Regions from separate parts of the Streptomyces sp. SCPE 10 genome, predicted to be linked through region 1. Evidence: riboswitches for the same ligand, from Rfam matches in the RefSeq annotation. Region 1 holds a riboswitch; the other holds the start of a gene.
The links. Region 1 has a riboswitch for glycine ahead of gcvT (glycine cleavage system aminomethyltransferase GcvT). Riboswitches for the same ligand answer to the same signal wherever they lie in the genome.

Region 2: linked by a shared signal. The riboswitch ahead of gcvP (aminomethyl-transferring glycine dehydrogenase) and the one ahead of gcvT (glycine cleavage system aminomethyltransferase GcvT) in region 1 are both predicted to bind glycine.

What each region holds. Positions count from the first base shown of each region.
Region 1 is NZ_CP197069.1:5,311,822-5,317,117, reverse strand. It holds gene ACSP97_RS24720 (enhanced serine sensitivity protein SseB C-terminal domain-containing protein) at 1-762, opposite strand, end outside; gene ACSP97_RS24715 (enhanced serine sensitivity protein SseB) at 858-1,643, opposite strand; gene ACSP97_RS24710 (AAA family ATPase) at 1,711-2,295, opposite strand; glycine riboswitch at 2,509-2,606, shown strand; glycine riboswitch at 2,607-2,721, shown strand; gene gcvT (glycine cleavage system aminomethyltransferase GcvT) at 2,766-3,884, shown strand; gene gcvH (glycine cleavage system protein GcvH) at 4,015-4,395, shown strand; gene glyA (serine hydroxymethyltransferase) at 4,410-5,296, shown strand, end outside.
Region 2 is NZ_CP197069.1:1,454,715-1,460,010, forward strand. It holds gene ACSP97_RS06870 (TOBE domain-containing protein) at 1-87, shown strand, start outside; gene gcvP (aminomethyl-transferring glycine dehydrogenase) at 151-3,036, opposite strand; glycine riboswitch at 3,211-3,305, opposite strand; partial or broken gene ACSP97_RS06880 (PRC-barrel domain-containing protein) at 3,425-3,583, shown strand; partial or broken gene ACSP97_RS06885 (DNA polymerase IV) at 3,718-5,146, opposite strand; gene ACSP97_RS06890 (MerR family transcriptional regulator) at 5,202-5,296, opposite strand, start outside.

The DNA.
Region 1 (5,296 bases):
GAGTTGGAGCTGGGGCGCGGGGGCGGGCGCGACGGCGTGGGCCTCGCGGTCGTAGAAGGGGCGGGCATTGGCCCGCATCCACATCACGACCGGGTCGTGGTCGTCGGTCAGCGCGACCGTGGACACCGGGAGGCCCTCCGGGACGGCGCCGACGGACTGCTGCATCATCGCGCGCACCGAGTCGACGGCGGCCGGCGAGGCGTCGTACAGGTCGAGGCCGATGGCGAGGTACGGCGCGCCGAGCGCGGGCTGGACCCAGGCGCGGCGCAGGGAGCGCAGCGCGGGGGTGCGGTGGGCGTGCTGCGCGAGCAGGGCGTAGAACTGGGGGATCTCGATGCCCGGTTCGGACAGCCGCAGCGGTCCGGCGGGCTGGCGGTCCAGTCCGGTGGCGATGCGGCGCAGGTCCAGCCAGGGGATGCCGACGCCGCCGCCCGGGGCGTGCGGATTGAGCCAGAGGCCGTAGTGGTCGGGGTAGAGGGTGCGGGCGACGTCCAGACCGTCGATCACCTCGTAGGAACGGTTCCAGCCACTGGCCGACAGTTCCTGGGCGGAGGTGACACAGGGGGCGTAGTGGAAGCCGCCGACCTCCATGTTCCCGTACTGGGCGTCCGGGGAGCCGGCCTGGCCGTGCCACAGCAGCATCCAGATCTGGCCGGCGGAGGGGGTGGCGAGGGCGCGGAGGAGGGCCTCGTAGGCGTCGTAGCGTCCGGGCGTGACGTGGCGCAGCGTGTGTTCGACGCTTCCGCTGTGGGTGGCGCTCACCTTGTCATGCCCTTCTTTTTCATCATGCCCCGCGTGTGGGGACAGCTTATGCGCCGATGAGCTCCGGCCCCGTTGTTCGTACGCGGGCGCCCGGCCTACTGAACGTAGAAGGGTCGGACGCTTGACTTCAGCCACTGGGCGACCGGGTCGTCCGTGACGTCCAGGAGGATCAGGTTGACCGGCCACCGCACCGGGACCCGGCCGAGGGCGCGGCCCAGGGCCTCCAGCGGGGCGGCGCGGAAGTCGCCCTCCCACCCGGAGAGTTCGACGCCGACGAACATCACCGGGTCGGCCGTCTCGATGGCGGCCAGGCAGCGGCGGGCGGTGAGCACCACGCCGGTCGCGGCGAACTCGGCGGACGCGGCGGAGAAGAAGTCGACCGGGTCGTCCTGCCAGTCGGGCTCGAAGAGGCGGACGCGACCGCCGGCCGCCGGGCCGTCCAGCGGGGTGTTGCCGGCGCGGCACAGCTCGGCCACGGCCTCGGGCGGCAGCGGGATGCCGACCGTGCCGCCGGGGTTGACCGCGATGCCGGCCTGCGGGGGCAGCCCGCGGGCGAACTCCACGGCCGGGGCGATGGCGTACGCCATGTGGGAGCCGGTCGCCTGGCGCAGTTGCTCCTCGGAGCTGAACACCGGGACGTACGCCTGGCCGTCGAGTTCCAGGCCGGGGAGGTCCAGCGGGCCGCTGCCCGGACCGCCGCCGTTGGGCAGCGGCACCCAGAAGAAGCTGCGGCCGAGGACCTCGATGATCCGGCCGCCCGCCGCGGGTATGCCGAGGGAGGCCGACAGCACCTCCTCCAGTTCGTTGCCGGGCCAACCGCCGTGCGGGTGGGGGTGCGCCTGTGCCGGGAAGTCCGCGGGAATGTCCGCCGGGAAGTCCATCTGCCTACCGCCTGCTGGGAACCACTGCTGGGACCACGAAGGCTATCGGGTGGCGGTGACCAGGCCGCTACCCCGTGAACACGATCCGCTGTACCGCGTCCGCCGCGGGCCGGTCCAGCAGCACCGCGGAGCCGCAGCCCGCGGGCAGCTCGCCGCGCTGCACCGCGCCGAGCAGCCGGGCCGTGGTGCGGCGGTGGCGGGCGAAGGCGTACCGGGAGACGCCGCGGCCGCGCTCGCGCTGGCCCGCGCGGGCCGTCTGCTCCGGCACGTCCAGCAGGACCAGGTGCAGGGTGCCGCCGGCGCGCCGGGCCGAGCGGGCGAGCCAGGCGCGCACCCAGGGCTGGGTGCCGCAGTCGTGCACCACCACCGGCTGCCCCGAGCGCAGGGCGCGGCGCAGCGCGAGGTAGTGGGCGGCGCGCACCAGGGGGCGGTAGAGGGCGTACGGCAGGCACCGGGGCAGCCGGGCGGCGAAGCGCTCGCGGGTGTCCTGGGAGTCGACACGGCGGCCGGTGACCGCGCGGCGCATCAGCGTGGACTTGCCGCTGCCGGGCAGCCCGCTGAGAACCACGAGGTCACGGGGGCCGAAGCAGAGGGTGCGGGGCGTGTGGTCCGCCCGGTCGCGCAGATCCCACGCCCGTGTCCGGTCCGCCATGCCCGCCCCCTGTCCCCTGTTCCGGGTCGGCTCCCCCGCCCCCGGCCGGTCCGCGCCCCGGTCTGGTTTCTGCCCGCCGGAGGTAAAGAGAAGGTAATGGCACCGGTATGACGGACGGGTGCGCGCGCCGCCACGGGCCGGTTACGGATGCGGGCCCTGACGGGCACGGGTGCGACGTGCAATGATGTGGCCGCCAACTGCATACCGGCCGCTTGAATCCGCGCGGGAGAGTCCCCAGCCGTCTGCGCTGGGGCGCCGAAGGAGCAAGTCCCTCCCTTGAATCTCTCAGGCCCCGTTACCGCGCGGGCGAGGCACATCTGAAAAGCGGGTCGCTGTGACAGTGGCTCCACCCAAGGTGCAAGCCGTGATCTCGCCCCCGTGGCGGTCCCGGCGAACCTCTCAGGTTCCGATGACAGATGGGGAGGAACGTTCCTCGCCCCATCCCTGTTGCCCTGGGAGACGACCGACCGATGAGCAGTACCGAACTCCGACACACCGCGCTGGACGCCGTGCACCGCTCGCTCGGTGCGACGATGACCGACTTCGCGGGCTGGGACATGCCCCTGCGCTACGGCTCCGAGCGCGACGAGCACATGGCCGTGCGGACCAGGGCGGGCCTGTTCGACCTGTCCCACATGGGCGAGATCACCGTCACCGGCGCCGAGGCGGCCGCCTTCCTGAACCACGCCCTGGTCGGCAACATCGCCTCCGTCGGCATCGGCCGCGCCCGCTACACCATGATCTGCCGGGCCGACGGCGGCATCCTGGACGACCTGATCGTCTACCGGCTCGCCGAGACCGAGTACATGGTCGTCGCCAACGCCTCCAACGCCCAGGTGGTCCTGGACGCGCTGACCGAGCGCGCGGCGGGCTTCGACGCCGAGGTCCGCGACGACCGGGACGCCTACGCCCTGATCGCCGTGCAGGGCCCCGAGTCCCCCGGCATCCTCGCGTCGCTCACCGACGCCGACCTGGACGGCCTGAAGTACTACGCCGGGCTGCCCGGCACGGTCGCCGGCGTTCCCGCGCTGATCGCCCGCACCGGCTACACCGGCGAGGACGGCTTCGAGCTGTTCGTGAAGCCCGAGCACGCCGTCGAGCTGTGGCAGGCGCTGACCAAGGCCGGCGAGGGCGCCGGTCTGGTGCCGTGCGGCCTGTCCTGCCGGGACACGCTGCGCCTGGAGGCGGGCATGCCGCTGTACGGGCACGAGCTGACCACCGCGCTGACCCCCTTCGACGCCGGGCTCGGCCGCGTGGTCAAGTTCGAGAAGGAGGGCGACTTCGTCGGGCGCGCGGCGCTCGCCGAGGCCGCCGCCCGCGCCGAGCAGAACCCCCCGCGCGTCCTCGTCGGTCTGATCGCCGAGGGCCGGCGCGTCCCGCGCGCCGGGTACGCGGTGGTCGCCGACGGAAAGGTGATCGGCGAGGTCACCTCCGGTGCCCCCTCCCCCACCCTGGGCAAGCCGATCGCCATGGCCTACGTCGACGCGGCGCACGCGGCGCCGGGCACCGAGGGCGTCGGCGTGGACATCCGCGGCAACCACGAGCCCTACGAGGTCGTGGCGCTGCCGTTCTACAAGCGCCGGAAGTAGTCGGCGAGCCCGGTCCCGCCCCCGCCCGGCCCGGGCGGGCACGTGACCCTGCGCACATTCACCCGCCCAGTGGCGGTCCCCGCACTCCCCCCGTCATCAGCACTCCCGCGCATACAGGAGAATTCAGGCCATGAGCAACCCCCAGCAGCTGCGTTACAGCAAGGAGCACGAGTGGCTGTCGGGCGCCGACGAGGACGGCGTCTCGACGATCGGCATCACCGAGTTCGCGGCCAACGCGCTCGGCGATGTGGTCTACGCCCAGCTCCCGGCCGTCGGCGACACCGTGACCGCGGGCGAGACCTGTGGTGAGCTGGAGTCCACCAAGTCGGTCTCCGACCTGTACTCCCCCGTCACCGGCGAGGTCACCGCGATCAACGAGAACGTCGTGGACGACCCGTCGCTCGTGAACTCCGAGCCCTTCGAGGGCGGCTGGCTGTTCAAGGTCCGCGTCTCGCAGGAGCCGCAGGACCTGTTCTCCGCCGCCGAGTACGACGCCCACATCGCCGGCTGAGGAGTCGTAGCCCCATGAGTGTCCTGAACACGCCCCTGCACGAGCTGGACCCCGAGGTCGCGGCCGCGGTCGACGCCGAGCTGCTGCGCCAGCAGTCCACGCTGGAGATGATCGCGTCCGAGAACTTCGCGCCGCTCGCGGTGATGGAGGCGCAGGGCTCGGTCCTCACCAACAAGTACGCCGAGGGCTACCCGGGCCGCCGCTACTACGGCGGCTGCGAGCACGTCGACGTCACCGAGCAGATCGCCATCGACCGGATCAAGGAGCTGTTCGGCGCCGAGTACGCCAATGTGCAGCCCCACTCCGGCGCCTCCGCCAACCAGGCGGCCCTGTTCGCGCTGGCCCAGCCCGGCGACACCATCCTCGGCCTGGACCTGGCGCACGGCGGCCACCTCACCCACGGGATGCGGCTGAACTTCTCCGGCAAGCAGTTCAACGTGGTCGCCTACCACGTGGACGAGGAGACCGGCCTGGTCGACATGGCCGAGGTCGAGAAGCTCGCCAAGGAGCACCGCCCCAAGGTGATCATCGCCGGCTGGTCGGCGTACCCGCGGCAGCTGGACTTCGCCGCGTTCCGCCGGATCGCCGACGAGGTCGAGGCCTACCTGTGGGTCGACATGGCGCACTTCGCGGGCCTGGTCGCGGCCGGTCTGCACGCCAACCCGGTCGAGCACGCGGACGTGGTCACCTCCACGACCCACAAGACCCTGGGCGGCCCGCGCGGCGGCATCATCCTCGCGAAGAAGGAGTTCGCGAAGAAGCTGAACTCCTCCGTCTTCCCGGGCTTCCAGGGCGGCCCCCTGGAGCACGTGATCGCGGCCAAGGCGGTCTCCTTCAAGGTCGCCGCCTCGGAGGACTTCAAGGAGCGCCAGCGCCGTACGGTGGAGGGTGCCCGCATCCT
Region 2 (5,296 bases), 3.9 Mb from region 1:
GAGGCGGCCGCCGACCTCGGCCTGTTCGTGGGCTCCGACGTGGTGGCGCTGGTCAAGGCGACCGAAGTGGCACTGGCGACCGCATAGGGCGAGGGCCCCGCCCGGACATCCGGACGGGGCCCTCGGGGCGCGCGGTTCGCCGCGGACCGGTCAGTCCTCGTACGCGTCCAGCGGCGGGCAGGAGCAGACCAGGTTGCGGTCGCCGAAGGCCTGGTCGATGCGGCGCACCGGCGGCCAGTACTTGTCGGCCACCGACACACCGGCCGGGAAGACGGCCTCCTCGCGGCTGTAGGCATGCGTCCACTCGCCGCCGAGCGCACCCGCGGTGTGCGGCGCGTTGTGCAGCGGGTTGTCGTCCGCCGGCCAGACGCCGGAGCCGACCTTCTCGATCTCCGCGCGAATCGCGATCATCGCGTCGCAGAACCGGTCCAGCTCGGTGATGTCCTCGGACTCGGTGGGCTCGATCATCAGCGTGCCGGCCACCGGGAACGACATGGTCGGCGCGTGGAAGCCGTAGTCGATCAGGCGCTTGGCCACGTCGTCCACGCTCACGCCGGTGGCCTTGGTCAGCGGGCGCAGGTCGATGATGCACTCGTGCGCGACCAGGCCGCCGGGGCCGGTGTAGAGCACCGGGTAGTGCGGCTCCAGCCGCTTGGCGATGTAGTTGGCGGACAGCACGGCCACCTGGGTGGCCCGCTTGAGGCCCTCGCCGCCCATCAGGCGGACGTACGCCCAGGAGATCGGCAGGATGCCCGCCGAGCCCCACGGCGCCGCCGAGACCGGGCCCACGCCCGTCTCCGGGCCCGCCGCCGGCTGCAACGGGTGGTTGGGCAGGTACGGCGCCAGGTGCGAGCGGACCGCCACCGGGCCGACGCCGGGACCGCCGCCGCCGTGCGGGATGCAGAACGTCTTGTGCAGGTTGAGGTGCGAGACGTCGCCGCCGAAGTGGCCCGGCTTGGCGAGGCCCACCAGCGCGTTGAGGTTGGCGCCGTCGACGTACACCTGGCCGCCGGCCTCGTGCACCCGGGCGCAGATGTCGGCGACGTGCTCCTCGAACACACCGTGCGTGGACGGGTAGGTGATCATCAGCACCGCCAGCTCGTCGCGGTACTGCTCGATCTTGGCCCGCAGGTCCTCGACGTCGATCTCGCCGTCCTCGGCGGTCTTGACGACGACGACCTTCATGCCGGCCATCGCGGCGCTGGCGGCGTTGGTGCCGTGCGCGGAGGACGGGATGAGGCAGACCGTGCGGCCCTCGTCGCCATTGGCGCGGTGGTAGCCGCGGACCGCCAGCAGACCGGCCAGCTCGCCCTGGGAGCCGGCGTTGGGCTGGAGGGAGACCTTGTCGTAGCCGGTGACCTCGGCCAGGCGGTCCTCCAGCTCGCGGATGAGCGTGAGGTAGCCCTCGGCCTGCTCGGCGGGCGCGAAGGGGTGCAGCGCGCCGAACTCCGGCCAGGTGACCGGCTCCATCTCGGTGGTCGCGTTGAGCTTCATGGTGCAGGAGCCCAGCGGGATCATGCCGCGGTCGAGCGCGTAGTCACGGTCGGCCAGCTTGCGCAGGTAGCGCAGCATGGCGGTCTCGGAGCGGTGCTGGTGGAAGACCGGGTGGGTGAGGTAGTCGACGCCGCGCAGCAGCGCCTCGGGCAGCGCGTCGGCGGCGCTCGCGTCCAGCGCCTCGATGTCGGCCTCGACGCCGAAGGCGGACCAGACGGCGGCCAGGTGCGCCCGCGTGGTGGTCTCGTCGCAGGCCATGGAGACGTGGTCGGCGTCGACGAGGCGCAGGTTGACGCCGTTGTCCCGGGCGGCGGCGACGATCTCGGCGGCCTTGCCGGGCACCCGGGCGGTGACGGTGTCGAAGAACGCGCCGTGCACCAGCTCCACGCCGCCGGCCTTCAGGCCCTCGGCGAGGATCGCGGCGTACCGGTGGGTGCGCCGGGCGATCGTCCGCAGGCCCTCGGGACCGTGGTAGACGGCGTACATGCCGGCCATGACGGCGAGCAGCACCTGCGCGGTACAGATGTTGCTGGTGGCCTTCTCGCGGCGGATGTGCTGCTCGCGGGTCTGCAGGGCCAGCCGGTAGGCCTTGTTGCCGTCGGCGTCGACGGACACGCCGACCAGGCGGCCGGGCAGGCTGCGGGCGAACTTCTCGTGCACCGCCATGTAGCCCGCGTGCGGCCCGCCGAAGCCCATCGGGACGCCGAAGCGCTGGGTGGTGCCGACGGCGATGTCCGCGCCCAGCTCGCCCGGGGAGGTCAGCAGGGTGAGGGCGAGCAGATCGGCGGCGACGGTGACCAGGGCGCCCAGCTCGTGGGCCTGCTCGATCAGCGGCTTGATGTCGCGTACGGCACCGGAGGCGCCCGGGTACTGGACCAGCACGCCGTTGATGTCCCGGGCGGCGATGTCGGCCGGGATGCCCTCGCTGAGGTCGGCGACGACGACCTCGACGCCGGTCGGCTCGGCGCGGGTCTGGATCACGGCGACGGTCTGCGGCAGGGCGTCCGCGTCGACCAGGAACAGGCCCTTCTTGTTCTTGCCCATGCGCCGGGACAGCGCCATGGCCTCGGCGGCGGCCGTGCCCTCGTCCAGCAGGGAGGCGCCCGAGGTGGGCAGGCCGGTCAGGTCGGCGACCATGGTCTGGAAGTTCAGCAGGGCCTCCAGGCGGCCCTGGGAGATCTCCGGCTGGTAGGGCGTGTAGGCCGTGTACCAGGAGGGGTTCTCCATGACGTTGCGCAGGATGACCGGCGGGGTGAAGGTGCCGTGGTAGCCCAGGCCGATCATGGAGCCGAGGACCTGGTTGCGGTCGGCGAGCGAGCGCAGCTCGGCGAGCACCTCGGCCTCGGTGCGGGCGCCCGGCAGGTCGAGCGCGTCGGCGTTCTTGATCACATCCGGGACCGCGGCGGCGGTCAGCTCGTCCAGGGAGCCGTAGCCGACCTGCGCGAGCATCTTGGCCCGCGCTTCCTGGTCGGGGCCGATGTGGCGCTGTTCGAAGGGGATGCCCGCTTCGAGCTCGGAGAGCGGAATGCGATGGGCGGTCATTGCGGAGGCCTCCTGGTCTGACGCGACCTTCGAAGGGCACCACGGCGCGGGTGCCCCGACGGCCTCCCCCTCTGTCATCTCGACCTGAGAGCTTCACCGGACGCCTCGCGGCGCCGGCTTTCACCGTCGGTGAGGGCGGGAGCCGTCGACACCCGCCCTGCTTTCCAGAGTGACCTCGTCCGTGCGGTACGTGGGCCTGAGAGATTCCGGGGAGGATTTGCTCCTTCGGCGCCTCCGAGGTGGTCGGAGGACTCTCCCGCACGGGGTCAGCAGCCGCAATCAGCCTACCAGCGAGGTCAACGGCCGGTTCCTCAAGTGGCCGCCGCGGTGAAAGTGCTCTTTCGTAGTGCTTACGGATGAGTTGCGACCACGTGGAGGGAGAGGGACCGTGCAGACCGACATCGATCCGCGCAACCTGATCGGCCGCAAGGCGTTCGACCGCACCGGTACGAAGATCGGCACGATCGACGAGGTGTATCTGGACGATGCGACCGGCGTGCCCGAGTGGGCGGCCATACGCACCGGCCTCTTCTCCCGGGACGCCTTCGTCCCCCTGGAACCCAGCGAACTCGTCGACGGCACCCTGCACGTCCCCTTCGACCGTTCCCTGATCAAGGACGCCCCCGACTTCGGCGTGGGCCGCCACCTCTCCCCCGAACAGGAACTCCAGCTCTACCACCACTACGGCCTGGACGTGCCCCCGCCGACGGCGGCCCCGGACCACGACTTCGGCAAACTGGCGGGCTCAGAGGAGACCTGACTTCGGCTGCCCCCGCCCGGCGGGCACCGGCACCAGGGGGAGGGGGTCGGCCGGCCGCAGCGCGGGGTCGGTGACGAGGAAGGTCCGTACCCGGCCGGGATCCGACTGAGGGGTCTCGAACCGCACCGTCACCCGGCCCACGCCGCTGCCCTGCACCCACCCGTGGCCGAACTCGTCGTGCCGTACGTCCTGGCCGGCCCGCCAGTGCGGGGCGGCGGGCTCGGGCGCCGCGGCCGACTCGGTCACCGGCTCCTCGGGCGACTCCTCATCCGAGGGCTTGGCCGCCTGGGCGAACAGGTCCTCCTGGGTGTAGTCGGCGAGCCCGGTGACGCCCACCCCGAGCAGCCGCACCCCGCCCGTGGTGTCCACGGAGTCCAGCAGCCGCCCGGCGGCCTCCCGGACGACCTCCGGATCGTCGGTGGGACCCCGCAGCGTCTCGGAGCGGGTCAGCGTCGAGAAGTCGTAGCGCCGCACCTTCAGGACGATCGTCCGCCCGGACAGCCCCGCCTCGCGCAGCCGCCGCACGCAGCGGTCGGCGAGCCGCCGCACCTCGAACCCGATCCGCGGCCGGTCGTGGATGTCCACGTCGTACGTGTCCTCGACCGACACCGACTTGGCCTCCCGCTCGGCCACCACCGGCCGCTCGTCCCGGGCCAGGGCCATGGCGTACAGCGCCTGTCCGTGCGCCTTGCCGAGCAGCCGTACGAGCTCGGCCTCGCCCGCCTCGGCCAGTTCCTCCACCGTGGTGATCCCGGCCCGCCGCAGATGGTCCCCGGTGGCCGGCCCCACCCCCGGCAGGGTGCGCACCGGCATCGGTCCCAGCAGCGCCCGCTCGGTGCCCGGCTCGATGAGCACCAGCCCGTCCGGCTTGGCCTCCTCGGACGCGATCTTCGCGAGCATCTTGGAGGCGGCGAGCCCCACCGACCCGGCGAGCCCGGTGGCCGCGCGGATGTCCGCGCGCAGCTTGAGGCCGGTTCGCCGCGCCGACTCCGCGTCCCATGCCGTTCCCCCGGCCGCCAGGTCCACGAACGCCTCGTCCAGGCTCAGCGGTTCCACCAGCGGCGACAGCTCCCGCAGCAGCGCCATCACCTGGTCGCTGACCGCGCGGTAGAGGGGGAAACGCGGCACCAGATAGGCGGCGTTGGGTGCCAGCCGGCGCGCCTGCGCCATCGGCATCGCCGAGTGCACCCCGAAGACCCGTGCCTCGTAGGAGGCGGTGGCGACCACCCCGCGCGGCCCGAGCCCGCCCACCACGACCGCCTTCCCGCGCAGGCTCGGCTTGGACGCCTGCTCCACCGAGGCGTAGAAGGCATCCATGTCGAGATGCAGGATCGTGGGCGCGTTTCTCACGTCTCCGATGCTGCACCACGGCACTGACAATGCCCATGTGCCGCGAAGGGGCCGGTCAGACCGCCCGGTTGCGGCGCCGCGCCAGCTCGTCCGCTGGGTTGTGCCCGACGAGCGTCTCGCCGGTGTCGATGCGTTCGCCGTGCAGCTGGG